DNA from 4 places in the Paenibacillus sp. FSL E2-0151 genome. Region 3 is predicted to be linked to each of the others. Evidence: riboswitches for the same ligand, from Rfam matches in the RefSeq annotation. Region 3 holds a riboswitch; each other region holds the start of a gene.
What was found. Region 3 has a riboswitch for thiamine pyrophosphate ahead of MHI55_RS18285 (thiamine phosphate synthase). Riboswitches for the same ligand answer to the same signal wherever they lie in the genome.
Positions count from the first base shown of each region.

Region 1 (8,152 bases), 3.0 Mb from region 3:
GATCTGACTGTGACGCGTGAAGCCGCACTGCATCTGCCACGCTTCTCTGAACTGGGACAAGCACGTCTGGACATTCGCAATCCTTTGGGTCCGGTGGATTCATCCATTGAATACATCTTTGAGCAAGGTAAAAAAGATCGTTTTTTCGTTGTTGAGGATAACGATCTGATCAGTTATTATATCCTTAAAAATGGAAGTGCACTGTTACAATGGCAGGCTAACATCAGCAAAAATGCCGGAACCATCGGTGACCTGTTCTTTATTAAAAACAAAGCCGTTGCTGAAGCAGGGACTCGTCCTTCCGTAACAGGTCAAACACTCGTATCATTCAAGTACTCTCGCATGCTTGAAGAAACCTCTTACGAGATCATGAACAAATTGGGCTCTATTGATACCGGTTCTGTTGTCCCCGAGAAAGGCAAAGTCATCGTTGAAGTTCCGGGAGAGAAATAGTCTGAGCATCCTCTATAAGACATTGCTCAGCAGAAATTATCACATCTGCATTACAAAGAGCGCCCTCAAAGTCATTGTGGCAATGACCTTGGGACGCTCTTTTTGGCGTTATATTTTAACTTCAAATCACAAGTGGAGCTTAACTTTTACCAACTCCAGCGATTCAATCTCCTGTTTAATATTGCGTATTGCCGGATTGACTGGTCTTACCTGAAGCAAATCCCTTGAATAGGGTTGGCACTTTGGAATAACGGGTATTCGTAATTTTCCCTTGTGATGTGCTGCTGTCTGTACGCATAATCGAATCTTTCACATTGGAAATGTTGGAGTTATCCAGCGTCATGTTAACTGCAAAGGAAGTTCCACCATTTTGGCGAACCAGTTTGCCAATATCATCTGCACGGAAATTTTTGATGTTAATTGTTCCAGCTGCATTCATCTGGAACACTTTATCATAAGCCTTATACGCTGCCCCACCGGTAATGTTAACCGTTCCGGCAGACTTCAATGTCAGTGCATCCTCGCCCACGTCCTGCCAGACCACATTCGATATATTACAGTTGCCATAACAGTGAACACCATCAGCAGCTGGTGATCCAATGTTTACGTTTTTGAGCGTGGCCCCTGCCTCCAGACGGAAGACTGGCTTCTGATTTTCTGCTTGAGATCCGTCGCCCAGTGTGGAAGGATTGGCTACAAATGTTTTACCTTGGCCGTCATAGGTCGTGCCCTTTGGAACCACAATGGTTGAATTTACAACCGTAGGCGCAGCCGCAGCCGGAACTGCACCAAATATAGAAGCAACCAAACCAGCGGACAGTAACAACGTCAACATTTTTTTCATAACTTTATTCCTCCCTTATTCTCTCGTTTTTTGGTAGTGTACAGCCTGGGCTTGTACTGGAAGATCTTCAGAGGTGCACCTCTGTCCGATCTACAACCTAATCTTACCAAATAAGGGAGGTAACTAGAATAATCATTAGATCAGATATATCATGACATCGTACAATCCCTGTCATATCGGCATTTTTTGCATGCTAGGTCTCTCAAGCAATATGCTCATATCAACCTCTGGTATGCTCATTTGTAACGTATATACCCCTCACTTAATCCCCGATAACAAAGAAAGACCACTGCATTTGTCTCCAAATGTGTGATCTTGAATGGCTTCTGGCTTGCTGATATAAGATATCAGGCTCCAAATCTCTGACGATAACCGCACTTTCTACACAACTCTTCTACAGCTTCGCGTTTGGAGAAGCCATATACCAGATTGTTCGCTCGCTCACCCTCAATAATCTCCGAGAATGACTTCTCGTGCACATTACCAAGGTTAATCACACCCTCGCCATCGAGACAGCATGGAACCACCGTTCCATCTACAAGCACAGCTGCCTGACCGCGAAGTGCATGGCAAAAGCCTTTACCGTCATCTTCAGGTGCATCCAGACTTGGCCACTGGAACTCATGGTCCTGATTCAGGTATACATTCGGGGCAATTTTGACCCCGCTGCCTGGAACTACTTTTTCCTCAATGCGGAAGTCCAGATTAAACTCACGTTCCAATACTTCAAGGGTCTCCCGATTTCGATTCATCTGAGCATTTGTGAAGTTATCCTGTGTCAGATTCCACAACCGGAATGAAATGATGACATTGTGCTTAACGGCCTCGTGTACAAAGGACAAAATATGACGCAGATACCCGTCACGATCTGTTGAACCTTCATGCCCATCGAAGCTGTGCAGGGAGAAATTCATCTGCCGCAGCGCCGGTTTGCCAAGCAATTTATGCTGAGTCTTGGGCAGCAGTGTACCATTCGTTGTAATGTTCACCTTGAGTCCCTTCTCATGTGCGGAATCGAGCAACAGATCTATTTTGGGATGCAACAAGGGTTCACCTTTGACATGTAAGTAAATATGATTGGTGTGTGGTTTAACTTGATCCAGTATATTGTTGAAGACTTCAGGGTCAATGAATCCTTTGGCACGCTGTGTCTGCGGACAGAAGCTGCATGCCAGATTGCAGATACTCGTGATCTCAATATATACTTTTTTGAACGTTTTCAACTCGGGTCCCCATTCTGCCTAGGAGGGAGAACAATCCCACCTGCATTTGTGATCCGGCCAATATGCGCCACCACTATTATATCGGGTTAGGGAGCCCAGGTAAATTGTTCAGTTGTTCGGGTATGACTCCAAGTTCATCTCAAGAATTCTATCATGCTGCCTCTTTACAGTTCATGTTCGATTGATATATGCTGAACACACAACTGCATATCTTGAACTTTTGCACTAGGGGAGCCTTGCGGCTGAGACGAATATGACTATTCGGACCCTTTGAACCTGATCTGGATCATACCAGCGGAGGGAAGTGGAGCGGCCTTTTAGTAAGCGGAATTTTTTCATGTATGTGAAGATAAATTGCGGATTTAACTTACAGACCCACTCATTTCTCCGGAAATGGGTGGGTCTTTTTTGTTCCTTTTGCAGAGTATAGGATGCCGTTGTTATTGCAGTAGTCTGACATCAAGGGGGTGAGGATCAGATGGATAACCATGTAACCATTCACAACGTAAGCTTTGCTTTTCCCGAAAAAAAGGGTTCCCCTGTGCTCTCCAATGTGTCGCTTCAGGTTCAACAAGGAGAATTTGTCTCGCTCATCGGCTCCAGCGGATCAGGTAAAAGCACGCTCTTCAAGCTGCTCGCAGGCTTGCATGAACCAACCGTTGGCACCATCGATATAGCTGATGTCCCGCAAGGACAACGGCTCGGACGAGTCGCCTATATGCCGCAGAAAGATCTGCTGTTATCCTGGCGTACCGTCATGGAGAACTGCATGCTACCTGCCGAGCTTGCACCAGGCCGACAGGATAAGGACAAACTACGAGCCGATATCATCGCAGGATTGGCAAGGTTCGGCTTGTCCGGTTATGAACATTCCTATCCGGATGAGTTATCCGGCGGCATGCGGCAGCGGGTGGCATTGCTTCGTACCTTGCTTACAGGCGGGCAGCTCATGTTGCTGGATGAACCCTTCGGTGCACTCGACGCATTAACCAAACGAGAAATGCATCGCTGGTTGCTGGAGCTGTGGGAGAGCTTTGGCCAAACCGTGATGTTCATTACACATGACATCGAAGAAGCCCTGCTGTTAAGTGACCGTATCATTCTGTTAACTCCAGGAGGGCAAGGTCAGCAGTTGCAGGAGATGACGGTTCCTTTACCACGCCCAAGGCATTCGGACATGATCTACGAACCGGCTCTCGTGCAGATGAGGCAACAACTGGAGGAACAATTGCATGCACGATAGAGCTGAGGTTAGCGTCTGGACGTGGTGTTTAAAGTGGCTCTCGAGGTCGTTTTCCCAATATGGTCTGTTCATTATGCTCATGTTCTTATTACTGGCGATCTGGGAAGTGATTGTGCGTATGGGATGGGTGCCCTCCTTCATCATTCCTGCACCCACGGCCATCGTAAGCTCACTGGTTGAGCATCGCCGTCTGCTGTTGACCATCCATCTGCCTGCTACCTTTATGGAGGTTGTTGTTGGTTTTGTCTTGTCCATAGTGACTGGAATTACGCTGGCAACAGGCATGCATATGAACCGATCGATTGAAAGGGCATTGTATCCCTTCATCGTGATCAGTCAGACCATACCGTTGATTGCCTTGTCCCCCGTATTTATCCTGTGGTTTGGTTACACGTTGTGGAGCAAAGTCGCCGTGGTATTTTTAATCGCATTCTTCCCCATTGTGGTCAGTACCTACGATGGACTCCGCCAAGGCGATCCAGAGCAGCGTGAACTGTTGCTCACCATGGGCGCCAGCAAGTGGGATATTTTTTGCAAACTCCAGGTTCCGCTGGCACTTCCCTCTTTTTTCTCGGGGCTAAAGATGTCTGTGGTGTACTGCGTGGTTGGGGCAACGATTGGCGAATGGCTCGGTGGTAGCAAAGGTCTAGGGTACTTCAGCCGTCGTATGTCCAGCAACATGAACACGGATGCGATGTTTGCCGCCATTTTGCTGTTATCCCTGCTTGGGATCGTTTTGTTTGTACTGATTACCTGGCTGGAGAAACGGTTTAGCATACGGCGTCATCGTCATGGAGGCAAAAGAAAGGTTGGATAATACTTAGACAGAAATTAGATGTAAATACAGTAGTTACAATCTTCAAAACAAAACATATCTTATGCACAATTTCAGCAACATCTTCAATCAGTTCATTGTCACATTATCGTTAACATGCTGTTGCCCATTTTCTACAAATCAAAACGATGAAATGAGGAACTTCATTTATGAATAACAAAGGTATATACTCCCTGCTTCCCATCATACTCATTAGCCTTTTGCTGATCGTTAGCGGATGCAGCACCACAGACAATAGCCAAAATACGCCAACAACAGATTCGGCAACCAATACACAGCAAACAGATCCGTCTGCAACCGAACCTGCATCAGACGCCAAAGATAAACTGTCTATCATGCTCGACTGGTACCCGAATGCAGTACACTCCTTCATCTATGTGGCTCAGGAAAAAGGATACTTTGCAGACCAAGGTCTGGATCTCGATATTCAGATGCCTGCGGATACCAATGATTCGCTCAAACTTGTTGCTGCCGGAAAAATTGATCTGGCCCTAAGTTACCAGCCCCAAATCTTGCTCGCGCGTGGCGAGAACATTCCTGTACGTTCCATTGCTGCTGTTGTTCGGCACCCGCTTGTGCATCTGTTGACCGAAGCGAATGGCAACGTAAGTTCACCCAAAGATCTTGAAGAAAAGACTGTTGGTTATTCCTCCATTCCTCTGTACGAAGCGATGGTACGCACGATGATCAGTAAGGATGGCGGCAATCCCGACAACATAAATCTGGTCGACGTTGGGTTCGATCTGATTCCTTCGCTGGCTTCCGGACAAGCGGATGCGATTATGGGTGGTTTTATTAACCATGAACAATTGATTTTGGAGAAAGAAGGACATGCCATGAAATCGATTAACCCCGTCGATTATGGTGTGCCTGATTATTATGAATTGGTCCTGACTGCAAGTGAAGCTGGCATTGAAGCAAAAAAAGACCAACTTACCCGGTTCGTCAAAGCGGTCCAGGAAGGACAGAAATATGTGACTGAGCATCCAGAAGAAGCCTTGAGTATTCTGCTCGCTCATGAGAATGAAACATCACCGCTTGACCCGGAGATCGAAACCAAAAGCCTGGCAATTCTGCTACCACTCATGAATGAAGAAGGCCAACCATTTGGTCGGCAGGAAATGGAATCGTGGGAAAATGTACGTACATGGCTCGTTGAACAGGATTTGATTCCTGAATCGGTGAAAGCCGAGGATACTTTTATTACTCTGCAAGGAGAGTAAATAAAGGAGAGCAACGCGAATAAAGGAAAAGTGATTGAACATAAAGGGAATGAAAGCAATGTGATTAAAAGCAAAGTTAGCAAAACGTAGGATCGAATGCATGAAGTTTTGCGAAATGGAATTGGCCTGAAGCAAGCATCGGAGGATCAGAATTTATAACAATCCTAAGTGGCTTGATGTGCATCTGGGCAGATTGATATGCGTTTGGGTGGCTTGTTGATATGTATTTGGTAATGTAATTAGCGCTTATCTTCAAGCCTACTGGGAGCTGAAACGCTCCTTAACTTGATCGAAACAGAGCATGCTACGACCGCTAACGAATCTGAGGCGTCCTATTCAGGGATTTGGAGCGGTTGCAGAAATCTAAAGAACCTGAAACATGTTATATCAGAATAAATAGCTGTTTGCAGCGTTTTGGTCAGGAGATTCTGGGAATAACGTGTCTGATGTTCCTTACATTTCAAAAGGAGGACCTGACAGCCAAATAAGACGTCCTGTGTTCTTTAGAAACATCGTCTGACCAGTCGTGCCCCGATCGATCGTGCCCCAATCAGTTGGGTATCGACCAGCCTGGACTTCAAGACACTGGTTGGATGCTAACATCCATCACAGTATTGCTTGCCTGAGTTTGGAGAAATACCCTGGGTTCACTTTCTGTATTTTGTATCGTTTCGTTTTTTACTGTTTCGCTAGATATCGATCAGAATGATTCAATTTGTCTATATCCAGTTCCAAAAATCCATTTTAGTGAGTTATGAAATTGATTTAGATTTTACGTTTCTGCTTTTCCCGCATTAATGCATCTGGCTGTTGTTAGACTCTGCGCCCCAACTCAACAAGGGAACTCATATCCAATTATTCTGTTGAGTGACTCCAGATATCGGACTTCCGCCGATCGGGTTACTTCAAAACAAGGAGGAAATTATATGTCTTATCTGGAACGTGTTCGTACGCAAAATCCGCTGGTACACAATATCACTAACCTTGTCGTGGCTCCCTTCACAGCCAATGGTCTGCTTGCACTCGGTGCGTCCCCTTTTATGGCCTATGCTCATGAAGAGGTCGCTGATGTCGCCAAGATGTCAGGAGCCGTGGTACTCAACATCGGTACACTCGATGACAAAGTCGTTCAGGCAATCCGTCTGGCAGGCCAATCGGCTAATGCGCATCACGTGCCTGTGGTGCTTGATCCGGTTGGAGCTGGCGCAACCACCTATCGCACGGAAACCGTGCAGATGCTCATTCGTGAACTTCGTCTCACGGTACTGCGCGGCAATGTGGCAGAGGTCGCTAATGTCATCGGTGAGAGTTGGAGTATTAAAGGTGTGGACGCAGGATCAGGTGAGGGCGACCGAATCGGCATTGCGGAGCGGGCAGCGCATAAACTTGGCTGTGTCGTGGTCATTACCGGAAAAGAAGATATTATTACTGATGGACAATCCACATTCCTCACGAGTAATGGTCATGCCCTGCTCACTCAGGTCACAGGTGCTGGCTGTCTGCTCAGTTCAGTGATTGGCGCTTTTACAGCCATAGCGGAATCAGGAGCCGATCTTCTAGGCAGTGTTGTTGAAGCGCTAGCGTTTTATGGTGTAGCAGCTGAACTGGCGGCAGAGCGGACAGCTCATCAGGGGCCGGGTAGCTTCCAGATTGAATTGTTGAATCAACTGGCACAAGTAACACCAGACCTCTTGGCAGAACGCGCACAGATCCGTCAGATCCGTGGAGGTGCAGTATGAGTATTGCTCAAGCGCTAACCATTGCAGGCTCCGATAACGGGGGCGGCGCAGGCATTCAGGCCGATCTGAAAACATTCCAAGAACTTGGTGTATACGGCATGACCGTTATCACCGCTATTGCTGCCCAAAATACAACTGGTGTGCAGGGCGTTTTTCCCATCCCTTACGATGGCATTGCCCAGCAATTGGACTCGACCGGCGAAGACTTTCAACCAACCGCAACGAAGACCGGCATGTTATATAGTGCCGAGATTATTCGTCTAGTCGCTGAGAAATGGCAGCAATACCGTTGGGCTAATCTGGTCATCGACCCTGTGATGGTAGCCAAAGGTGGCGCCCCCCTTCTCCAGCAGGAAGCTGTAAAGGCGTTGGTTACGGATCTGTTGCCCCATGCCCTGATCACAACACCCAATATCCCGGAAGCGGAACTGCTTACCGGGATGTCTATCACCAATCTGAGCCAGCGGGAAGAAGCCGCAAGACGGATTGTACAGATGGGCTCAACGTATGCTTTGGTCAAAGGTGGTCATGATGAAGGAAGTGGCATGATCGTGGATGTGCTCTACGATGGGCAGTCTTTTCATTATCTGGA
Region 1 covers NZ_CP150308.1:1,074,573-1,082,724, reverse strand. Annotated here, with positions in the region: gene MHI55_RS05010 (copper amine oxidase N-terminal domain-containing protein) at 1-453, shown strand, start outside; gene MHI55_RS05005 (pectate lyase) at 629-1,297, opposite strand; gene MHI55_RS05000 (radical SAM/SPASM domain-containing protein) at 1,645-2,520, opposite strand; TPP riboswitch at 2,738-2,840, shown strand; gene MHI55_RS04995 (ABC transporter ATP-binding protein) at 2,999-3,763, shown strand; gene MHI55_RS04990 (ABC transporter permease) at 3,843-4,580, shown strand; gene MHI55_RS04985 (ABC transporter substrate-binding protein) at 4,748-5,821, shown strand; gene thiM (hydroxyethylthiazole kinase) at 6,748-7,560, shown strand; gene thiD (bifunctional hydroxymethylpyrimidine kinase/phosphomethylpyrimidine kinase) at 7,557-8,152, shown strand, end outside.
Region 1: linked by a shared signal. The riboswitch ahead of MHI55_RS04995 (ABC transporter ATP-binding protein) and the one ahead of MHI55_RS18285 (thiamine phosphate synthase) in region 3 are both predicted to bind thiamine pyrophosphate.

Region 2 (8,152 bases), 3.3 Mb from region 3:
GCACGATGGCAAGTCTGAAAGAATTGGCAGGTGTACCTTCGGCTGCGGCATATACTGCGGCTTTGGTTCGGACACTGCGAGATCGCTATCCACTTGCGGAGACCAGCAGGGTGCTTAGCGTTGGCTCTGAAGAAGTACGCCTGACAGCTGAGCAGATGAAGCTGCGCTACGATTAACACTTTTTACTAGGGCTTGGAATTGGTTAATAGAGATGATATGATGTGATTTCGGAAGGAGAGTGTTAGGATGGACACATTGAGATATACGTATTTATATGAGGTTGTATCAACAGGCGAAAAATCCGAGTTCAGCCAAATGGCAACAAGCAAGGAAGAGGCTGCTGCACTGATCGTTGCACGTATAGCCGATCTGGAGTTTACAGATGAGTCTGATATCAAGCTTGGCGATCTGATCTCCATTAGCAAACAGGTTGGCGACAACTATGTGGCGTGCGAGGGCTGTGCTTCTTAAGTGAACATTTAGAAATAGGAAGTCTCTCAAAATACAAGCAAGTCTCTTTTTACCGGAGGCTTGCTTTTTTGTCTACACCAAAAGAGATATCTTTCAGTCATTCGGCTGGAGATATCTCTTTTTTCTCTAATCCATCTAAGCTCAAGCTTAATAAGGCGGCCACAACAACTTGCGTGCCGTTTCGTAACGCTCGGCCACAGCGGGCCAGTAGACAACGTTCCACCAATCCTCGATATACTTTTTGCGTTCATTCTGATGTTTCAGATAGTAGGCATGTTCCCACACATCCAGTGGCAGGAGTGGTACGATATCGGACTGGGACAGGTTCTGGTGTTTTTCCGCCTGCAAAATCTCCAAACGATGTGCTCTCGGGCTCCAGACAAGCATCGCCCAGCCACTGCCTTCCACCTTGTTCGCGGCTTCTGTGAATTGATTCTTAAACGCTTCATAACTCCCGAAATCTCGCTTGATCTGCTCTGCGAGCATACCGGAAGGTTTGCCGCCGCCAGCAGGATTCATAATTGTCCAGAAGATCGTATGCAGGTAGTGGCCTGCCCCGTTGAAGGCAAGTTCACGTTCCCAATGTTTGATGAGTTCAAAGTTATTCTTTTTTCGCGATTCCGCCAGCTTCTTCTCTGCTACATTTAGTCCGTCCACATAAGATTGATGGTGTTTGTCATGATGGATACGCATCGTCAGCTCATCAATATGTGGCTCCAGCGCATTGTACGCATAGGGGAGAGGCGGCAGTGTGTGTCCTCCAATGGGAACCGGCTTTTCTTTTACAGGAGGTGCTGTAGAGCTGGGTGTGGCTTGTGTTGTTCCGGTAGAAGGTGGTTGAATGGTTGCGGATTGGATATGAGCTGAACCGGCAGGTGCATTTACATTTCCCTCTGGAGAAGTTGGGGCTTCTGAAGCTTGGCGATGGATGCTTCCTGGCCCTGACGTATGCAGAGCATTTTCCAGAAAAAGTGACGGTTCCGAATCCGTTTCACGCAAGATGCCAGGTTGGCCAAGCGTATCCAATACGCCCAGAAAATACTCCGACTCGCGGATAAAATGCAGAATGAGTACTTTGGCAAGCGGAACAACTTGCACAGCAGCACTTTGCTCCAGAAGAACATACAGCTGTTTGATGAACTCTCTCGATTGCTGCCGAGCTGCCAACACAAGTTGATCGATACAACGAACCATGTAGGGAGCAGGTGGATGGGTTGCGGGCAATAGTTGTTTTAAAAGCTGATTGGCTACTCGCTCACTGTTTGCAAAGATAGCCTCCCATTCCTCCAGTAGCTTGACGTATGGGGGCTCCAGATCAGGAACCAGGGCACGAATGACGAGTGTATGTTCTTTCTCCTGTTCTTTCCAGAAACGGATTTCCTCCAATGTCCGCAGAGGCAGCAGGTGACCATATCCATACCAGTTCATATACGCGAGACCTCCTTTAGAGAAATTCAAAAATGCATAAATAGTTCATATAGGTAACCTAATCCGACAAATGATCTATGCGTTCAGACCATCTGTTCATGCGTCCCAAGAGTATATTCTCCGAGCTTGTTGTCCTATGAGTGCAAAAAAAAAGAGCCCCTGAGGGCTCTGGAAAAAATCCAATGATTGAAATTTGGTTATTGTCCATTATTCGTGTTCTGCACATCGTCACTGCTTGTTTTCGTTACATTACTGAGGAAAGTTGAGACACGGCGCAGATATTCCTTTGGATGCTCCCGGAAGATCAACTCATGATGCGCATCCTGGACAATCCATACATCGGAGTACGGATTGGTCTGGTTGGCGGCGAGTTGCTCCGCAATTGGATAAGGCGCCTTCTCGTCCTCTGTACCATGGATGAAGAAAATCGGGAACGGATAATCTTCCTTTTTCACTTCCTGGTATGGAATCTGTTGTAATCCGGTACCATTCAGAACAGGGAACAACAGTTTCATGATCTCCAGTGTAGGCTGACGCGGGAGATCGATCTGGTTGTGAATATTGTGGTACAGCGTATCTGGCTCCAGCAGGAACGCACTGTCCAGAATCATCGCATCTACTTCCTGCGTAATCAGTCCGGTTTGAAGCGCCGTACCGGCACCCATGGAGAAACCCCAGACAACCAGTTCCTGCGCACCGCGCTGCTTGGCGAACTGGATCGCACCGAGCAATTGCTGTGACTCAGCTTTGCCACCTGTGGCTACAGCTTTGTTCACCTGTGAGGCGAAGCCATAATCGAACATGACCACGTTAAACCCAAGTTGATGGGCATAGTGTGCCAGGTCATACATGGGTACCCATGTTTCTTCACGATTGGCACCATAGCCGTGACTGAAAATAATCGTTTTGCTTGCAGCATTGTCAGCAGGTATATACCATCCCTGCATCGTCCGGCTGCCATCTGCTGCCGGGAACGTGATATCTTCATACTTCATGTTCTTGGCTTGCATCGGATTGGAGAAGACTGGCGCTACCGTTGGATTGGATAATACCCATGCGATATAACCATGCAGTGCAATAAAACAAAACAGTAGAAAAAATACAACGGAGAGCAGCAACGCTACGATAATATGTTTGAACCGAATCAGCCTCGGTGATAGGGAAGAGGGCAGATCGGACACTTTTGTTTGCAGCGGGGCTTCGCTCTGGGATGATTGATACATGAATGCCCCTCCTTTGAAGTTCAGTTGAAGATAACAACGACATGTAAAGAGAATTGCGTCGATTTCAGAGCCTGCTTCAGAGCGATATCTTAATGTAATATATCTTTATCGTATGTTCCAATATAGTCAAAGTCAATTGATTGAGGGCATTTGTTACGCAATTGTTATATAGTTCTTAAGATATATGGGTAACATTACCTTAGTGTGTAAATTACAGGGGATTAAGTCTTATAAAAAGGAAAAATTTACACGTTGGCCTATTTTGATTTTGGCTCTTTTTGGTTTACAGATGAGACCGTTTCTCATATAATTTATGTAACCAAGTTTCATGTGATGAAACATGAGGAGGGCATTATGCCATGGAAGATCGCAAGTTAACCGTCCGGGCTGTGGAACGGGCGCTGGATATATTATTATGTTTTACCACACGCAGTGATCTGGGACTCACCGAAATTGCCAGCCAGATTGGCCTGCACAAAAGTACAGTGCACCGTTTGATGGCTACGCTGGAGGATCGAGGGTTCGTGATCCGCGATGCAGCAACAGAGAAGTACCGACTTGGCATCCGAATCTGGGAGCTGTCAGCTCATATGTCCCGCAGTGATGATCCCGCTATTCTGCTGCTGCCTGCGATGGAGCGACTGAGAGATCGATTGGGGGAGACCGTGAGTCTGTACCTGCGTGACGGCAGTGAACGGATTCGGATTCAGGCTGTGCAAAGTGATCAGGCGATCCGCCGAGTTGCTCCCGTTGGTGTTAGACTCCCGCTGTCTGTGGGGGCTTCCAGCAAAGTCCTGATGGCGTTTGCCACGGACGAGGATCGTGAAGAACTGATGAACGGGCCGGAATGGCCGGTGTTTATTGATCCCGCGGTGTATTTAGCGCAGATGGGAGATATCCGGGATAACGGATATGCCACAAGTTACGAGGAACGTGAGCCGGGAGCTGCCGCGGTATCTGTACCGATTATGGATCGCAGAGGCAATATTGCAGCTGCCCTCTCGGTCTCAGGACCTGTCAGCCGACTTTCGCAGGAGACATTGCATGAATACGCACCTGTGTTGAAGGATGCTGCTACGCAAATGGGGCTCATGTTATCCTGATGTTGAGGTAAGTTTTTTCTCCAATAGAGTTTGATCATTTGGAATATAAAGGTTGTTTTTATGTTCCGGTTGCGCTACTCTGTAATGGACGGCTCAACGGGGCCAGCTTCATTGAATATGAACGGCGGCTTATGTAAGCCGCAACTTATTAACGTTACTGGGGGAGTCCGAATTGTCCGGACTGAGACGGAATCGCATGAGATTCCGGACCCTTTGCACCTGATCTGGATCATACCAGCGTAGGGAAGTAATCGGCGATATGACCACAACCACCACATGATGTGACCCTTGTAGGGCTCCGTTAAGGAGCTGCATAAAGGTGCATTATTGGTGATGGACATAAAAGTCGGTTCCTTCGGGGACCGGCTTTTTTATATACAGGGAACGGGCGATATAGCGCGGATTTTATGGGCCTCTTTTTCGATAACCTGCGGAAGTGGGCTTGGATGAGGAGGGAAGTCTTATAGATCGATGATCTGTGGCAGCCTCCGTCTGTTGTTAACTGTACATGAAAAGTGTCTCCCCTGGTCTGGTGTAGGATCGCTCTTTCTTCTCTGCATTGCGCATGATTTGGGACAGGTACGTAAGCGAGCTAACGATGAAACCAACCAAACAAGCGACGAACACTGAGGAGGAGACAAGCGAACATGAGTACAGGAAATCAAACGGGACAACAAGCGACGGAACAGGGACATAACGATCAGCAGGTGGAAAAAGAAACAGGAGCGGCCGGACGGGTTCAGCCCTTTCCCGGTAGCCGCAAAGTCTACATTCAGGGCTCACGGCCGGACATTGCTGTACCGGAGCGTGAGATAGCCCTTCATGACACGAATACTCCCCAAGGGGTGGAGCATAACGAACCGCTGCGTGTCTACGATACGAGCGGCCCCATGACCGATCCCGAATTTCATGCGGATATCCGTGCAGGTCTGCCAGCCCTGCGCACTCGCTGGATCACAGAGCGTGGCGATGTCGAAGCTTACCAAGGCCGTACAGTTAAACCGGAGGATAACGGACTGAAGCCCGGAGGGAAGAGAGCTGGCGCTGAAGAGTACCCCGGATTACGAGGCAAACCGCTGCGAGCACAGACAGGACGCTGTGTGACTCAGATGCACTACGCGAGACAGGGAGTCATTACGGCAGAGATGGAATTCGCCGCCATTCGTGAAGGCGTGGAACCGGAATTTGTGAGGCAGGAATTGGCAAGTGGACGGGCCATTCTGCCATCCAACATCAATCACCCGGAGAGTGAGCCGATGTTGATCGGTCGTCATTTTCATGTGAAGATCAATGCCAACATAGGTAACTCTGCCGTATCTTCCTCCATTGAGGAAGAGGTCGAGAAGATGACTTGGGCGGTACGATGGGGATCGGATACGGTGATGGATCTGTCCACAGGCAAAAACATTCATACCACCCGGGAATGGATCATCCGTAATTCACCTGTGCCGATTGGTACGGTACCGCTGTATCAGGCGCTGGAGAAGGTGAATGGCGAAGCGGAAGCGCTGACTTGGGAGTTGTACCGTGACACACTCATAGAGCAGGCAGAGCAGGGCGTGGACTACTTTACGATTCATGCAGGTGTACTGCTGCGTTATATCCCGATGACCGCCAAGCGAATGACAGGCATTGTGTCTCGGGGCGGTTCCATTATGGCAGCATGGTGTCTGGCGCATCATCAAGAGAATTTTTTGTACACCCATTTTGAAGAAATCTGCGAGATTATGAAAAGGTATGATGTGGCGTTTTCGCTGGGAGATGGACTTCGTCCAGGCAGTATCTACGATGCCAATGACGAAGCTCAGATGGCGGAACTGGCCACGCTCGGGGAACTGACGCAGATCGCATGGAAGCATGATGTGCAGGTGATGATCGAAGGTCCGGGGCATGTGCCGATGCACAAGATCAAAGAGAATGTGGACTTGCAGATGGAGATCTGTAAAGAAGCACCGTTCTACACACTTGGGCCGCTAACGACCGACATTGCGCCAGGATATGATCACATCACATCCGCCATTGGGGCAGCCATGATTGGTTGGTTCGGCACGTCCATGCTCTGTTATGTTACGCCAAAAGAACATTTGGGCCTGCCCAACAAGGATGATGTGCGGGAAGGGGTTATCGCCTACAAGATCGCAGCTCATGCCGCCGATCTGGCAAAAGGCCATCCACGTGCCCAGCGCCGCGATGATGCATTGTCCAAAGCGCGCTTCGAATTCCGCTGGCGTGACCAGTTCAACCTGTCGCTGGACCCGGAACGTGCGCTGTCCTACCATGATGAGACACTGCCGGCAGAAGGGGCCAAAGAAGCTCATTTCTGCTCCATGTGCGGACCAAAGTTCTGTAGCATGCGCATCACGCAGGACATTCGTGCCTTTGCCGCTGATAAAGGATTATCCGAGAATGAGGCTGTAGCTGCCGGGATGCAGGAAAAGGCCGAGGAATATCGGACACGTTCCTAGGCGCCGGTACAGCGAAAGCTGGGCAATCTGACATCGTTTGAAGGTGAGAATACTGCTATCATGTCGTCTTCTTCATCTTATTGATCAGCGTCCTGATACTTTTTATCAGCATTATGGTTGATTGTCTAGCAGATGTTTAATAAAATGAATGTAAGTAAACACCAATAAGAGTAGCCAGGCCAATGGCTACTCCTGCACAGCATTTGCGGTGGGTATTCCTCCGAGTGCAGCAAGTTCAGATGAAGTGACCCGTCAGGCCGTCAACCTGTGGCGGGTCACTTCTTTTTACGATCGATGTATGTCAGGAGCGCAATAATTAACATCGCGAACACGATTACGTCGTTAAAAGAGAAGTTCATAGGATCACCTCCCACTGGAGGCAAGCCTATTTCCCACCACAAATTGGCTGTACAAAGTGATTATACCATTTGAAATGCTCTTGTTCGAGAGCATTTTTATTTTGCAAAAGGAGTCAATATAGTAGTTTTCACATGTTTTTAGTGATTGTAATACTTCACTCCAAATCAGCCTCTACTGTCGAGCCAGGCCCAAATTCTTCTCCAAATACACCGCAAGCAATGCCAGCGGGCTATGGATTGGAACACCGCGATCTATTGTAACCTGTGCAGCAGCGGGAGCCATAGACAGTTGGGCCGCCACTACCGCTTTACCCGGGTACTGCTCAGCAATCTGCTGTAAGCCTTCTCGTACCGCTTCGAGATACCCTTGCTGATCTCCACGCATAATCAACTCAAATGTCCCAGGGATGCACACCGCTTCCGTCTGAGATGTCTTGGCAACGTGTAGTTGCCCATTCTCATCCTCTTGCTGTAATGTCTGATTCACCCGCGCCATCGTTCCTTCAATGGTTGCCGGGTTGGTGAATGCGATTATGTAATCTCCTGCTACTCGCCGCATCTCCTGCAATAACGGATCATCTATGCCGATCACAGGCACAGGGACCTGTGTGGCTTCCTGCTCCAGTACTGTCGCAAACAGGGTACACGTGACCAGAATGGCATCGGCATGACACTCAGCGATCCATTGGAGCGTCTGGGCTACCTTCTCGCGAACGACAACCTCGGAAAAGTCAGCGTCATGTTTAAGACGGTCCAGACCTGGATCGACGTAATGGACCAATTCAACTTCATAAGGAGCAAGCGTCTCTTCAATTAAGGCGATGTTGGAATAATGAGCGTGAAAACAACCAATGGTGATCATGTGCTAAGTCCCCTTTTACAGTTCGTATATGTCATGGATCTTTTAGATATTTAAACCATTATAGAAACATGCCTGAGAACTGTACAGTCGTTTATTGCTCAACGCCAATAACCGCCCTTCCGCCAAGCTGCGGAAAGACGGTTGATAACCTGACTCGACTAGGGTCGGTCCGGTGTCCATTTTTATCTAAGGGAAGGAGAAGCATTTTTCTTCGCCATTTTTTGTTGCAGAATTTCATGAA
Region 2 covers NZ_CP150308.1:793,944-802,095, forward strand. Annotated here, with positions in the region: gene MHI55_RS03805 (lipoate--protein ligase family protein) at 1-176, shown strand, start outside; gene MHI55_RS03810 (hypothetical protein) at 247-471, shown strand; gene MHI55_RS03815 (Fe-Mn family superoxide dismutase) at 619-1,899, opposite strand; gene MHI55_RS03820 (alpha/beta hydrolase) at 2,097-3,122, opposite strand; gene MHI55_RS03825 (IclR family transcriptional regulator) at 3,482-4,225, shown strand; TPP riboswitch at 4,375-4,488, shown strand; gene thiC (phosphomethylpyrimidine synthase ThiC) at 4,873-6,690, shown strand; gene MHI55_RS03835 (hypothetical protein) at 7,222-7,911, opposite strand; gene MHI55_RS03840 (hypothetical protein) at 8,094-8,152, opposite strand, start outside.
Region 2: linked by a shared signal. The riboswitch ahead of thiC (phosphomethylpyrimidine synthase ThiC) and the one ahead of MHI55_RS18285 (thiamine phosphate synthase) in region 3 are both predicted to bind thiamine pyrophosphate.

Region 3 (8,152 bases):
TTGGGAGGATTTATCATGAACAATGCATCAAGCGCTTTAAAGGTGGCAGCAGGGATATTCTTAACAATCGCTTTGATCACAATTGTAGTTCTGTTGTTTATTTCGGCTCAGGAGGCAACCAAGACGGCCCAGAACAATTTTGCTGATATCCAAACCGAGTTGTCCCAGGCTGCATTTACGGTATATGACGGAACAACCATCAGTGGATCACAGGTAACGAATGCGCTGCGTAAATATGCGGACAAGGATCAGTTCGGTATTCAAGTTATTACAGGTAAAAATAAAGCGGGTCAATGGTACGGCAATCAATTAAACATTTCACAGGATCTCAATAATGCGGACTACGGCTCGGTTATTGCACCCGACGATAAAGTGGGGATTATTAACCAGACCATGAGTGAAAAAGAAAATCAATATGTCAATCCAAGTGGTAAATTCAAAGCCATTATCGTAAAAGACCGTTCGAACGTGGTAAGAGGGCTGATCTTCCAGCAATCCTGACAGGAGTTGGTTTAACATGTCCCGGAATACACAGCATCTCATGTTGTTTTGTACGGCGGTTGTCCTGTTTGTGACAGCCTGCCTGTACGGGCAACAGAATGTTAAGATTTTATCAGCGGCCTTGAACGACAGAGTACAGACAACAGCAGGCATGGAAGGTCGGCTGACAACAACACTGCATACCACCAATCCGTATCAGTATAGTGGTGCGGAAGTGTTGCATACCGTTAGACAGATGACAGGCACAGGCATTACTGTGGAGGTAGATGGAACTTCGTATGTGATCGATCCACTTGTCAGCAAAACAGCGACGATTCCTGTCCAGCTCGATGCCACCTACAGACCAGAGTTTATAAGAAATGAAACTGGAGAACTGCTCAAGATTGTTTTTTGGAAGGAGGCGAGTGTGAATTGATTAATGCCGCATCCAAGCTGCTTGCCGTATTGCTCGCAGTCCTTCTGCTCTATGTGTACCCAGCTGCTGAAACAGCCGATCGGCAGGATGATATAGCACGTATGACGGCTGTTCAGAATGTAACACGTTTTGTTGATGCTGTCCGAACAAAAGGGTATATTTCACCTCGAATGTTGGCTGAGTTTGAGGAGCAACTGGCTCAGACAGGCAATGTGTATGAGGTATCCATGGAACATTTACATAAGAAATATGTACCTCATTATATGGATCCAATGGACAATAACAGTTTTAACGGGACCTATGAGGTTGTGCAGGATGGATATTATTCGGCTCAGATTCGAGAAAGACTATTCCCATCCTCAGGTGTGATACCGGTTGATGATCCTGGCCGAAGATATACGTTGACGACAGGGGATTTTTTCACCGTGACGCTCCAAAATACAAATCGTACACCTTCCATGCTCATTCGTGAATGGTTGAGTGGTACGGCTCAGGCTTCAGCAGTATTTGTAACATACGGAGGTATGGTCCTCAATGAAGATTACTGAGCTATCCATTGTATTTGTGCTGATCTTTTTCCCGCTCTTCTGGATCATCTCACTCCATACCCAAGATGCCGAAGAGGCTCAATATTTTGGTCAACGATACAGATCTGCACTTCAAACCTCAGTCATGGATGCAGGTGCAGTCATGCATCAGAATGAGAAACAAAATGATGAAGCGGGTTATGATTCAACCAAGTTTGTTAAAGCGGACAAAGAGCTTGCCTTGTTAACATTTACGCAGACGATGGCTTTGAATATAGGGATTCAAGACGATCCCGCAGCTATTCGAAACATGTTTAATTACATTCCTGCCGTGGTTATTCTGGATTATGATGGCTATTATATGTTGTCCAAAGAAACAGAGATGACGGGTAGCCGTGAAGATTCTTTCAGGCAAGTGTGGAGCCCCAAGAAACCTTATACATATTCAGATTCTAATGGTAACAGTATCAACTTTACACTGGATGACTACGTATATGCTTTTGACGCAAGCGCAGGGAGATGGATTGAGGGATTCCAAAAAGAACTGGCTTCAAGCACACAGATTCCTTTACTTCAGAATACCAGCGTATTTGAGCAAGTTAGACAAAGCCGGATTGTGACTACGGTGCAGGATGATCTGGCTGATGTGATTAACCGCCATAATGAGTTTGCCAGAAAAAACGGTATTTCCTATACATTTACAATGCCCCTGATTGCGCAGGAAGATTGGTACAATTCCATTAATGATACAGGGATTATGGCCTTTATCCAAGGTATAGGTGTGGGTGACCAAAAGATCAACAATTATGCGATCGGTGGAGGCAGACTTGTGAAGAAAACGGCCATCGTAGGTGGGGTAGATCCTTTAACGGGTATCAAGTACTACTATCCCTCCACATGTGGTAATGGTTACCGTGCTGAAGAGGTGTTTACAGACGCAAGACAAGCAGCTGCACAAGGCTATTTCGAATATAAATGCTCTAATCGTTAGGGTAGCCTGTATGACAAAATCATGTAAGAGGTTCCTGAACTGTTTACATTACTTTCAGAAAAGACGGGACCTGTGCTAGAATAGGGTTTCGGAACAATAATAAAAGTAATGTCTAATAGATAGGAGCAACCTCATCTTATGAGTTTATTGTCAGTAGAGAACGTAAGTCACAATTTTGGAGATCGCACGTTATTTAAAAATGTATCGTTTCGTTTACTTGCCGGAGAGCGTGTAGGACTTGTTGGTGCCAATGGTGTGGGTAAATCCACATTAATGAACATCCTTACCGGTAAATTGCTTAAAGATAGTGGAAAAGTGGAATGGACACCTAAGGTCCGTTATGGATATCTGGATCAGCACACGAAGCTTACCCCAGGCAAAACCATTCGTGACGTTCTTAAAGATGCATTCCTTCCGTTGCTTGAATTAGAAAAAGAAATGATGAATATAACGGACCAGATGGCAGATGCAGATCCAGATAAGCTGGAGCAGTTGCTGGAAGAGATGGGCGATATTCAGGAACAACTGGAACAGGGCGACTTTTATCTGATTGACGTAAAAGTGGAAGAGATGGCCAATGGACTTGGTTTGTCCGCAATTGGTCTGGATCGGGATGTCGCAGCTCTAAGTGGTGGACAACGTACCAAGGTGCTTCTGGCCAAGCTTCTGCTTGAGAAACCTACAGCTCTTTTGCTGGATGAGCCGACCAACTATCTGGATGTAGAACACATTGAATGGTTGTCACGTTACCTGAAGGACTACCCTCATGCGTTTCTTTTAATCTCCCATGACACGGAATTCATGAATGAAGTCGTAAATGTCATTTATCATTTGGAATTTGCCAAATTAACGAGATATGCAGCGAACTATAACAAGTTCCTCGAGATGGCTGATATGAATAAAGCCCAGCATATTGATGCGTACGAGAAACAGCAAGAGTACATCAAGAAGCAGGAAGATTTCATTCAGCGTAACAAGGCACGTGCTTCAACTTCAGGTCGAGCGAAGAGCCGGGAGAAACAGCTGGACAGAATTGAACGTATTGATCGTCCAGATGAAGCGGCCAAACCAACGTTCAAATTCAAGGATGCCCGCGCGAGCAGCAAAACGGTCTTTGAGGGCATTGATTTTGAAATTGGATATACGTATCCTTTGCTGCCTAAAATGACAATGACAATTGAACGTGGTGAAAAGATTGCCATCGTAGGTTGTAATGGTGTGGGTAAATCAACACTGCTGAAAACCATCCTGGGAAAAATATCTCCACTCAGTGGAAAGACTTTCTTGGGAGATTATCTCGAAACGGCCTATTTTGAGCAGGAAGTTCGTGCTGGGAATATCACGCCGATTGAGGATGTGTGGAATGAGTTTTCACATTTGACCCAAAATGAAGTCCGGGGTCATCTCGCTCGCTGCGGGTTGAAAAATGAGCACATTACCCGTCCGCTTAACATGCTGAGTGGTGGAGAGCAAGCCAAGGTTCGTCTATGCAAACTCTTGATGCGTGAAAGCAACTGGATTCTATTCGATGAGCCGACGAACCATTTGGATGTCACAGCTAAAGCTGAGTTACAGCGTGCCTTGCAAGAATTCAAGGGAACGGTGTTGCTGGTATCTCATGAACCTGATTTCTACGAGGGTTGGGTTACCAAAACATGGAATGTTGAAGAATGGTCTGAGAAAAACTAGACAATTCAAGCAACGCTTAATAGAAATGAACGGTGACAAAAAAATCCTTCTATGGTAACATAGGCTACAACTTCATATGAACACTAGGGGGGCCGCACGATGTGGCTGAGATGGAAGAATGCGATTCCGGACCCTTTGCACCTGATCTGGATCATACCAGCGTAGGGAAGTGGCGAGCGCGTTTCAGTGAATGACGTGAGCAAACGGCAATTCGGAAGGATTTCAACCGTCTGCTTAACGAATTGAAACATGCAGTTGCGTGTATAACGTTATGGCTATAAGGTCTATAGCTTTATTGCACGAAATGAACTGTATGTATCAGTCAGTCATCTGGTCCTATAATTAATACGCAGCCACTCCCCTACGGGAGTGGCTTTTTTGTGTTTTCATAGCATTCACACATGGAAGGGGATGAACAGTACGGTAAGTTCTCATGAACATGTTCACGAATCATTTGAATTGCATGTTGTATCTACGGGTGTAGGGAATCAAGCATCTTTTGTAAAAGCTGCAAAGGACGTTTGGCCATGGGTGGACTACATCCATATACGAGAGAAACAACTCTCGTGGCAAGACAAGATCGGTTGGGCTGAAAGTCTGCGTAGCGTTGGCGTTCCATCTTGTCGCATCGTTATCAATGGTTCAGAACTGCCACCACAGAATGACATCTATGGCGGTGTACATTGGGGGCAAGATGCGATACGTAACTATAACCCTGCTGTAATAAGCAATATGCAGCGACTTCGTTTGGGCGTATCTGTTCATTCAATCGATGAGGCAAAAATCGCTGAAGAACGGGGAGCCGATTACCTTTTCTTCGGGCATGTCTACTCAACCAACAGTAAGCCTGATCTTGAACCAAGAGGATTATATGCTCTGGCTGAAGTGTGCTCTGCTGTCTCCATTCCTGTCATGGCGATTGGGGGCATCGAACCGGGGAACATTCACGCTATTCGCTCTGCAGGCGCACAGGGAGTCGCTGTGATCTCGAATGTATGGGCGAGTGATTCCCCGGATCGGGCGGCTGCATTATTAAGGCAGTCTATCGTGGCTACAGAAAGTCTGAGGCGCTGAATCAAGGAGATGAGAGGATGAAAGAGATCGTTACTGATAGACCGGATAAAATTCATGCAGAAACGATTATTGTAGGAGGAGGCGTTGTTGGTTGTGCCATTGCGTATGAGCTTGCTTCCCGTGGACAGGATGTGCTGTTGCTGGAGCGTTCGGCGATTGCGGGAGGCACTTCTTGTGCGGCGGCTGGAATGCTGGCGGCAGATAGTGAGGATTTTGCTCATCCTTTGATGGCTAAGCTCGCCAGGCAGAGTAAACAGTTACTTATCGAGCAACAGGTGCTAATGGCTACACTCAGCAAGGTAGAGGTTGGTCTGCAACGCCAGGGATTCCTAACTCCTTTTCGTTCATACAGTGAATTAAGTAGTTATAAGGACAATCGGAAGTCTGCGTTGTCTGCTGATGAGGTATGGTGGGATCGTTCCGTTGTGCAACAGGAGGCATCATGGCTTAACAGAGATACGTATGGAGCCTACTACAGACCTTACGAGAGTGAGATTCTTCCAGTCCATCTAACGAAGGCATACGCCGAATCGGCTCAAACATTGGGAGCACGGGTTATGGAGGACATACAGGATATACGTGTGCAAGCAAACGAACACGGCGTGCAGGGAATCAACACATCCACCGGTGAGATGAGATGCAAACATGTCATTATAGCGGCTGGATTACAGAGTGAAGAGTTGATGAGACATGTGAATCTGAGCTTGCCTGTGTGGTCGGTAAAAGGTGAAATAGCCGCCGTTCAGTTCTCAGATGAACATGCAGGGTACAGACCTGACAGAACGGTGTATGCAGAGGATATCTATATTGTTCCCAAAGCCAATGGAGAGGTTTGGCTCGGGGCAACCAGTCTGCCAGGCAGAACGGATTTGAACGTTTCTGTACAGGGTGTTCAGAAGCTATTAACAGCGGCTACCCACTGGGTGCCTGGGATGAAGGAAGCACAATTTATACGAGCGTGGGCAGGCGTAAGGCCGGCAACTCCGGATGGTCTGCCTTATATAGGTGCTTGCGAAAGTGTTCCCGGGCTGTTTGCCGCCTTTGGACATTACCGTAACGGTATTTTGCTCAGTGCGATAACAGGCAGACTAATCGCTGAATTACTCGCGGGCAAAAGCTCAGAAGAGCTCGGAATTGAGGCGATGAGCCCTGAGCGATTGAACAGAAAGGGAGTGGTGCAGTGAATATCATCGTTAATGGTCAACGGATGGAAATTGAAGACAGATTGAATCGTGTGGATAAACTGCTTCAATCTTTTGATCTGCAAGTCAAGACTGTAGTTGTAGAGCTGAATAAGCATATTTTAACCCGCGAGTATCATGAAACGACGGCATTAAGAGAAGGCGATCGAATCGAGATTGTACATTTTGTAGGAGGCGGTTGATGATGTTGAACATTGGTAAATATACGTTTGAGTCCAGATTGTTGCTCGGAACAGGCAAGTTTTCGGATCTGGAAGTGCAAAGTCAGGCTGTGGAAGCATCTGAAACGGAAGTTTTAACCTTTGCTGTTCGTCGTCTGAATCTGGAGGAACGTAACCAGAAGCATTTCCTGGATACGTTGGATCTGGATAAATACACACTTCTTCCGAATACGGCGGGGGCTTCCACTGCGGAAGAGGCGGTGCGGATTGCCGAGCTTGCGCGGGCTTCAGGACTTTGTGATATGATAAAAGTCGAAGTCATCGGAGATGGAATTACGTTACTCCCAGATCCGATTGAAACGTACAAGGCTTGCGAAATTTTGCTTGAAAAGGGCTTCACGGTATTGCCTTATATTTCGGATGATGTCATTCTGGCCAAAAGGCTACAATTGCTTGGTGTACATGCTGTAATGCCTGGCGCTTCTCCCATCGGAGCGGGCAGAGGCATCATCAATCCCTATAACCTTGAGATCATCATAGAGCAGGCCGTTGTTCCAGTAATTTTAGATGCAGGATTACGCTCCCCAAAAGATGCTGCTTATGCGATGGAACTTGGTGCCGATGGCGTATTGTTAAATACAGCCGTATCCGGATCAGGGGATCCAGTGAGCATGGCTAAAGCGATGCGATTGGGGGTAGAAGCGGGTAGATTGGCATATGAGGCAGGCATGATTCCCGTAAAGCGTTATGCAGCAGCCAGTAGTCCGGTGGAAGGAATGGTTCATACATGACAGATCAAATAACATCTTCCGAGCAGGCCGATCGTTATTCCAGACAGGAACGGTACGCGCCACTTGGCAAGGAAGGCCAGGCCAGATTAAAGGGCAGCAGAGTTTTAATTGTAGGCGCTGGCGCACTCGGAACAGGAATTGCAGAAACGTTAGTTCGTTCAGGAGTCGGACACTTAACGATTGTGGATCGTGATTATGTGGAGTGGAGTAACCTGCAGCGGCAGCAATTATATGTAGAACAGGACGCGCTTGAGCGGATACCGAAGGCAATGGCGGCGGAAAAACGTTTATCTGCCATTAATTCCACGGTTCATGTGGAAGGGAAAGTGTTGGACGTCAGAGTAGATGAGTTGGAAGAACTCGTTCAGCATACAGACTTGATCATGGATGCAACGGATAACTTTGATACCCGACTACTTATTAATGATATGGCACAGAAGCACGGTATTCCCTGGATTTATGGTGGATGCGTAGGTAGTTATGGTATTACCTATACGTTTATGCCCGGAGATACGCCATGTTTAAATTGTTTGCTGGGTGAAGTCCCTCTGGGTGGAGATACCTGTGATACGTCTGGCATCATACCTCAAGCCGTACAGATGGTAACGGCGAATCAGACCGCAGAAGCGATGAAGTTACTTAGTGGCAATGCAAATGCATTGAGACGTAAGTTATTGTCATTTGACGTGTGGAGGAACGAATACATATCCATCAATGTGGATGGTGCGAAAAAGCAAGACTGTCCTTCCTGCGGTACTTCGGCAACGTATCCATATCTTTCTGCGTCCAATCTGGAGAAAA
Region 3 covers NZ_CP150308.1:4,047,800-4,055,951, reverse strand. Annotated here, with positions in the region: gene MHI55_RS18310 (hypothetical protein) at 16-501, shown strand; gene MHI55_RS18305 (hypothetical protein) at 518-916, shown strand; gene MHI55_RS18300 (hypothetical protein) at 913-1,464, shown strand; gene MHI55_RS18295 (hypothetical protein) at 1,451-2,434, shown strand; gene MHI55_RS18290 (ABC-F family ATP-binding cassette domain-containing protein) at 2,573-4,123, shown strand; TPP riboswitch at 4,199-4,308, shown strand; gene MHI55_RS18285 (thiamine phosphate synthase) at 4,535-5,197, shown strand; gene thiO (glycine oxidase ThiO) at 5,215-6,381, shown strand; gene thiS (sulfur carrier protein ThiS) at 6,378-6,581, shown strand; gene MHI55_RS18270 (thiazole synthase) at 6,584-7,351, shown strand; gene MHI55_RS18265 (ThiF family adenylyltransferase) at 7,348-8,152, shown strand, end outside.

Region 4 (8,152 bases), 350 kb from region 3:
AATCTTCTTTACGCTTATGGATCACTTGTCATTTGCCATTGAACGATGGAAAAAAGGTGTAGCATTACAGAATCGCATGTTATGGGAGATCCAGAGGTTTCATCCTGTCGAGTTCGAACTGGGGGTTGAAGCTGTTCATATGTTGAATCTAGAATTGGATATTGAACTACCGGAAGAAGAAGCAGGGAATATCGCTTTTCATTTCGTGAATGCCCAAACACATGAGCAGAATATGGAGCGCACGATGCAATCCGTTAAGATGTTAAAAGATATTTTTAACCTGATACAATACACCTTTGATATGCAATTGAACAAAAACTCCATCCATTATGTGAGACTTGTCACACATTTGCAATTCTTCATCCAGCGTTTACAAGAAGGACGTCTGGGCAATTCGGCGAAAGATTTTATATTTCAGCACATGGTGAAGGAGCATCCGCTTGAATACAAATGCGCGGAGATGATTAAAACCTACGTGCAGAATATGCTGGATATCTCCATATCAAACGAGGAATTATTATATTTGATGATTCACATAGCTCGAATTGTGCAGGAGGATCAGGGTCACGAGGGACGATTATAAAACAAAGTTTATATGCCTGTTAGTGAACAGAAAAAAGATACTTTCTAACGATGACCGTTTTCTCGTATTTTATCGGGAAACGGTCTTTTATTTTTGCAAATATGTAGCGGTTTTTTGATATCCCTTGCGAACGAACTCCAGCTTCCTAAACCCACATAAGATTACCAAGTGATAACATTTTATTGTAATTATTGTAAATTTGTTATATGTAAGCGCTGTCTAAAGAGCTATAATCTATTTATCTGGATGTTAATCCGTTCAGAAATACTTAGACCAAATTAAGAGGAGGAATTGTATGAAACGGTTAGGCCAATGGAATATAACGGCCTTGGTTCTTGTGCTGGTACTCGCCATGCTTCCATTTACGAATGTCTCACATGCAGCCAAAGCAGTTACGGAAGTGGAGGGAGGTCATTTGAGCACAAACTTTGAAGACGGTACACTTCAGGGATGGACTCCACGTGTCGGTAGCGAAAGGCTGACAGTGACACAGCAGGAAGCACACGAAGGTCAGTCCAGCATGCTGGTCGCCAACCGTGAGCGTTCCTATCATGGACCGATGTTATCCATGAAGGATCTGCTTAAGCGTAACCAAGAGTACGAAATTGCGGCATATGTAAGACTTACTCAGGAGCCCACCACGGATCAAACACTACAGCTCACCACATATAAAAAAACAACTTCCGAAAGCTGGAACCCAATCGGTAGCGTGAAAATTGCCAAAACAGAATGGAATACATGGCACAAGATCACCGGAAAATTTCAGTATAGCGATGATCCCACTGAATTGAATTTGTTCATCGAAACACCCTACATCTCTGAAGATAGCGTAGATACGTTATCGTTCTATGTGGATGATGTATCATTTACTCTGGCCGAGCAACTGGAGATTGAAGAAGGTATTCTGTCTCTGAAGGACCTGTATCAAGATGATTTCCCCATTGGTGCAGCGGTGTATCGCTGGCAGTTGGAAGGCGCATACGGACAACTGCTCACAAAGCACTTTAACAGCTTGACCGCAACCTATGAGATGAAACCGAAGTACATGTCTCCTTCCGAAGGTGTTTATGAGTTCGAGGCAGCCGATCAATATGTTCAGTTCGCCGAGGAGCATGGTATGGGCGTACGCGCACATGCGTTGTTGTGGCATATTGATGCAGCAGAGTGGATGTTCAAGGATCCTCAGGGTAACCCTGCGAGTCGAGAATTACTACTTGCCCGGATTCAGGATTACGTTGAAACCGTCATGACCCGATACAAAGGTAAGATCTATGCCTGGGATGTGGTAAACGAGGCGATTGCGGATAGCAATGGTGATGCCAACGGTTTACGTAAAAGTCCCTTTTATGAACTAATTGGTCCGGATTATATTGAGAAAACCTATGAATTCGCTCGTGCAGCCGATCCGAATGCCAAATTATATTACAACGAATACTTCACGGAAATCCCTGAGAAAAGAGAGCATATGTATCAGTTGGTCAAACGACTGAAAGAGAAAGGGCTCATCGATGGTGTGGGTTTGCAATCCCACTATAACCTGGAATCCCCGCCCATCAAGGAAATTGAAAAAACGATCAGCATGTTCGCCGAACTTGGATTGGATATTCAGATCACGGAACTGGATGTGGATAGCGGAATTCCATTTGGTGAAGAGATGTCCGATGAAGTTGCAGTAAAGCAGGCGTATCGATATAAGGAACTGTTGGATTTGTACAAAAAACACAAAGACCACATTTCTTCAGTTACCTTATGGGGACTCCAAGATGAGAAGTCTTACAACAACCAGGCTATGCTGTTTGATTCAGCCCTTAAGGCCAAAAAAGCATACTGGGGACTTGTGGATGAATCCAGCTTGCCTGTGTTGACACAGAGAGCCGTCTCACTTTCGGGTAAACCGGATATCAAAAAACAGTCACAAGATCCGCTCTGGAACAAAGCGGTGTCTACTCCACTGAAGGGTGACTCTGCGGGATCAGCCAGTTTCCGCACCTTATGGGATCATAGTAACCTGTATATCCTCGTGGATGTTCAGGATGCGAAGGCAGATGTGAATGACAAAGTAGATATCTTTGTTGATCTCAATAATGGCAAGACCACTTCATATGAAGTAGATGACCGACATGTAATCATTAAGCGGTCGGGCAAAGCTGAGGGCGTGGAGAAGCGTTCATATCGTGTACGCGAGACCAAAGCCGGATATCAGGTTGAATTGTCCATTCCGTGGGGTGGTATCCAAGTCGGATCAGAATATGAAGCCGGATTGGATATCCGTGTGACTGATGGCGGTTCAAGTGGGACACAACCTTATAATCCACTGTACTGGAATGATCGAACACAATCTCAGGAACAGGATACAAGCAAATACGGCGTGATTCAGCTTGCCCCTATGCCCAAATCTGCACAAGCTGTACAAGGGATTGTTCAGATTGATGGGAAGAAAGACACATCATGGAATAAGGCTGCACCGATTGAAGTAAACCGGTTGAACCAAAGCGAAGGTGCAGAGGCAGTGGCTCGCGCAATGTGGTCAGGTGAATATCTATACCTGCTGATCGACGTCACTGATCCAAACATCATCACAGATAGCATCAACCCATGGGATCAGGATTCGGTTGAGATTTTCCTGGACGAGAATCACCAGCGCACACCGTATTTTCAATATGATGATGCCCAGTTCAGAATCAGTGCAGACAATGTAGGAACCTTTGCAGGGGGTGCCTCACCTGGACGCCTTGTAAGTGCTGTGAAGAAAACAAATAAAGGATATCTCGTAGAAGCCCGAATCCAGTTACATTCACTGACGCCCAAAACAGGAAATGTTCTCGGTTTCGAGCTTCAAATTAACGACAACCAGGGCGGAGGTAAGCAGAGCGTAGCCAAGTGGAATGATACGACCAATGAGAGCTGGAGAAACACTTCCCAGTACGGAATACTCACTTTTGTCGGAAAGAACAAACTCGGACATTAAACCATCGGCAGTAGTTGCAAGAATAGAAAACATCATAACAGTGGCTAAAACTCAACCATTGTTGTGATGGTTTTCATCGTTTACATACGTCACCAAAGGTGATGAGGGGCGATACAATCTGCCTTGACTATATTTAACAGCCCTTGATATACTAAATGGATGTTATTTTTTCTTTTATGGGAATAAGAAAGTAATCAACTACATACAACCGTTTGCGAGGGAGCCTTAACCGGCTGAGAGGGTGTTAAACCGACCTTACCTGACTTGGATAATGCCAACGTAGGGATGCAACGATGAAACACTGTACTTGGGTAGCTCATGCGAACCCCCTTGTTTTAGTGTATTTGTCTGCGAAACATCCTATGGATGTTTCGTTTTTTTGTTTTTAATACGTACATTATGAATTGGAGGAACACATGTTGACTATTTCAGAGAGACTATATCAGGCAGCACAGCCCGTGTGGAAGGAATGTCTCGAGCATCCCTTTGTTAAAGGAATCGGAGATGGTTCCTTACCGGTTGAACAATTTCGTTATTATTTGCTGCAAGACTACTTGTACCTGTTCGATTATGCCCGTGTATTTGCACTAGGTATCGTCAAGTCGCACGACCCCAAATTGATGCAGTTTTTTAGTAAAAACGTAGATAACATCCTGAATGGTGAAATGAAAATTCATCGTTCTTATATGGAGCGATTAGGAATTACAGAGGATCATGTGTTCCAGGTAAAACCTGCACTGAAAAATGCAGCCTATACTAACTATATGCTCTCTATTTCCCATGCGGGTGGCATAGCAGAAGTACTTGTATCCATTCTGGCCTGCTCATGGAGCTATGCGGAGATTGGTCAAGTCCTTGCTCAAAAGCCAGGTGCAGCTGATCATCCTTTTTATGGAGAGTGGATCACAGGATATGCTTCCTCTGAATACAACAGCAACAATCAATCCCTAGTGACGTTAACGGATAAGCTATTAGAAGGCTGTAGCGAGGGAACGTACCAACGGATGGAAGATATTTTCGTGATGTGCAGTCGCTTTGAGCTTGATTTTTGGGAGATGTCATGGAGGTTGGAGCCTTGAGTTCACTAATAGTTAATTCAATTAGCGAGCAGCGTCCATAAACAGTCTCAGGATGAAAAATAAGTAGATTTAAGTAAAGGAACGCTTGTATATGCGTGTTTCGTGACGATGCCAAAAAAAGGGCGGAGTGTATCCGCCTTTTTTATTGTTGAAATTCTTGACACAGGAACATTTTGTTCACTGAAGTCTCTAGCTAAAATCAAAAAGGGTGTCAGGACGGAATGTTCATAGCAGTCTGAATATTTTTCAGATCGAGCTGAATTTGCTCTGCAATATGGTAAGGGTGGTATAAGCCATGCTGCACCATGTAATTTGATATCTTTTCATGAGAGTCTATGGCTTCATCGAGCTGTTTCATCAAAATTTGTTTGATTTCGGGGGTGGCACATTCGGTCACAGCCATGGCGTAGTTTCTGACACCGCTCTTGGCGTTCATCAAAAAATCCATTGCGATCACGTCATCGGTCAGCGTATTAAGACCAGTCATGTGTTCTAATATTGGGTTCATTTTTTTATCTCCTATACAGTCGCTTTAGACAGCACTCCACCGAGCTCCTGAAGCTGCTGTTGTGATAATGTCGCATCTTGTTGCAAAATTTGCTTGAGCTCCGGGTCGGTTACCAGAGCTTGCATGGTCTTGGATTTTGTCATGCAAACCGTCTTGAACGCAGCTATTTCATGCACCTCGAGCATCTCATGCAAAGCGTATGTGGAATCCATTCAGATTGTCCTCCCATGTATCAATTCATATTTAAGGCTTTAAGATGACTTTAATGCAATCGTCCGTTTTTGTATCGAACACTTCATAGCCCCGCTTGGCCTCGCTGAGCGGAATGACGTGCGTAACAATGTCCCCAGGGTCCACTTTGCCAGACGTAACCAACTCGTACATGTATGGCATGTAGTGAATGACCGGAGCTTGTCCGGAACGGATATTCACGTTTCGCTGCATGATGTCACCGAGCGGGAATCCGTTATAACGTCCGCCGTATACACCAGTGACTTGAATGGTGCCACCTTTGCGGACAGCCTGAGATGCAATGATAAATGCACTCATGGTGCCGCCTTGCAGTTTCATACCGCTGGCTAGAAATTCAAGATCGCTCATCTTGCCGTCCATTCCTACCGCATCAATCACGACATCGGCGCCGCCTTTGGTCATTTCCTTGAGAGTGTTCCCAATATTCTTATCCTGTTCGAAGTTTACGATTTCCACATTGTTTGTTCGCTTTGCATGCTTTAAGCGGTAATCGACATAGTCGACGGCTATGACCCGCTTAGCTCCTTTCAGCCAGCAGAACTTCTGGGCCAGGAGTCCGACCGGACCGCAGCCGAGCACGATGACTGTATCACCATTCTTAACGCCGGCGTTATCTACGCTCCAGAATGCCGTCGTCATGGCATCGGCGATCAAGCTTAGCTTTTCGTCCGGTTGTTCGCAGTTTTCAGGGATCTTAAAGTGGGTAAAATTGGCAAATGGGACCCGTAAATATTCGGCTTGCCCGCCGGGATATCCGCCGGTCGTTCCGGAGTAGCCGAAATATGCGCCCATATCCCCGTGTTCGTTTGAATTGTCACATTGGCTTTCCAGCTGATTTTTGCAAAAAAAGCATTCTCCGCATGCGATGTTAAACGGAATGATCACACGGTCACCTTTTTTTACCTTGGTCACGCCAGGACCTACTTCTTCTACGATCCCCATCGGCTCATGCCCGATGACATAGTTTTCCTGAAGGTTAGGGATCATCCCGTGAATAAGATGAAGGTCAGAACCGCAAATGGCGGTACTGGTGATCTTTACGATCATATCGTCCGGTTTCACAATCTTCGCATCCGGCACCTCTTTGACCACGACATTTTTAACCCCTTGATACGTTACCGCCTTCATGCTTTATGTCCTCCAATATGTTCATCTGGGGTCCGATCAAACATCCCTTTACGTGACGTATCACCCGGGAACAGATTCATCTGCCCGATCATCACCGTATTTTTCGCCGAAAGCTGATCGAGTTGGTACTGTTCGTTCAACTCATAAGGATGAAACCATTTTTTGCGCATCATGAGCTCCGAGATTTCTTGGTGCATTGCAATCCCCTGCTTAAGATGAGTATGCAGCAGGGCTCTTACATCCGGTGAAGCCGTTTCCGTCAGGGCGATGGACAAATTACGTACACCCTCCTTGGCACGAAGAAGGAAGTCCATGGCAAAAGTCATATCTGCCATTTCCGGCATATTCAATGAATTAATCGGATCTAAATAATCGGTATTCATCTGAGTTCCCCTTAATGTGTTATAGGTGTCGGATTATTTGGAACGGGTGCTTGGAAAGGAGCTCTTGCGTAGATTGCTTGCAGCTCAGCGATCTGTTGTATGGATTGAGTTACGTCTTTCTGCATTAAGGCTTTTAGCTCTTGGTCAAAGACCAGGCCTTGCATAAGTTTCGACTTAGCGATGCAGAGCGTTTTGAAGTTTAACGCTTCATGCAGTTCCATCGATTCGTGCGGCGCTAGCGTTGGATTAGCCATTCAGAAATGATCCCCTCCTTTTTCATCAAGATTAGATTTTCCAATGCATCGGATCTTATACTAATATGGATCACCGGAGAGGTAAGATCCGAATATTCCCATACAGTCGCAGGGATATAAACAAAATCTCAATCCCATACTTATTTCTGTTTAAATGAATGATCTTACTCATGGAAGGAGGAGTCACGGTGCCCAATAAAAACAAAATTGATCTAGCAACCGAAAACGCAAGAAAACCAGCAGAAGATGCACTTAACTCGAGTGGTAGTAATACGCTGGAGCAGCATGCATCTAACGCGGTTTCTGAGGTGCAGACGGCTTTAAATCAGGCAATAAGCTCGTTAAGTGAATCTAATGTGGCAACAAATTCACAAGCGTTGGAGATTGCCAGGCAGCAATTGACCCGAGCAGAGGAATTTTTAGATCAAGCGATAACTTCAGCCAATGCATTAGGTTTACCGGACCAACAATAAAACCTTTTTGGTACTGATAAGCTTGGCAAAGTTTTGCGTTGACGATCGGAGGAAGCATTTTTCCTAGAGCACATATAGTTAACGTCAACATGCTTCGGCTTACGCCGAAGTTTTTTTGTATTTTTAAATGTATCGGACAATTTCAAAATCGAGGTAAAAAAAGAATGATTAAGGGCCAGGCATTAGAAAAAGTCTTGAACATAATTATAGGTAATATCTATTCAACTATGTTGAGGAGGACATCATACAGCCTATGTTACCTATGGAAGAATATTTTGGTAAGTTAGAACTCGTTCATTCCTTTTACGGGGCTATGCCTACAGGCGTTAGTGTATCCGAGACCGGGCGTACCTTTATTTGCTTTCCAAAATGGGGAGATGACGTTAGATTTACGGTAGCGGAAATTGTTGATGGTCAGATGCAACCTTATCCTAATGAAGAAACGAATTTGATCAACCCATTGAATATCGTTATGTCCTTCATCAGTGTCCAAAGTGTTGTTGCAGATGGAAGGGGAACCCTGT
Region 4 covers NZ_CP150308.1:3,700,190-3,708,341, forward strand. Annotated here, with positions in the region: gene MHI55_RS16700 (PRD domain-containing protein) at 1-583, shown strand, start outside; gene MHI55_RS16705 (endo-1,4-beta-xylanase) at 879-3,551, shown strand; TPP riboswitch at 3,758-3,855, shown strand; gene tenA (thiaminase II) at 3,968-4,630, shown strand; gene MHI55_RS16715 (spore coat protein) at 4,842-5,138, opposite strand; gene MHI55_RS16720 (hypothetical protein) at 5,150-5,350, opposite strand; gene MHI55_RS16725 (zinc-dependent alcohol dehydrogenase) at 5,382-6,518, opposite strand; gene MHI55_RS16730 (spore coat protein) at 6,515-6,901, opposite strand; gene MHI55_RS16735 (spore gernimation protein GerQ) at 6,913-7,155, opposite strand; gene MHI55_RS16740 (hypothetical protein) at 7,344-7,628, shown strand; gene MHI55_RS16745 (L-dopachrome tautomerase-related protein) at 7,882-8,152, shown strand, end outside.
Region 4: linked by a shared signal. The riboswitch ahead of tenA (thiaminase II) and the one ahead of MHI55_RS18285 (thiamine phosphate synthase) in region 3 are both predicted to bind thiamine pyrophosphate.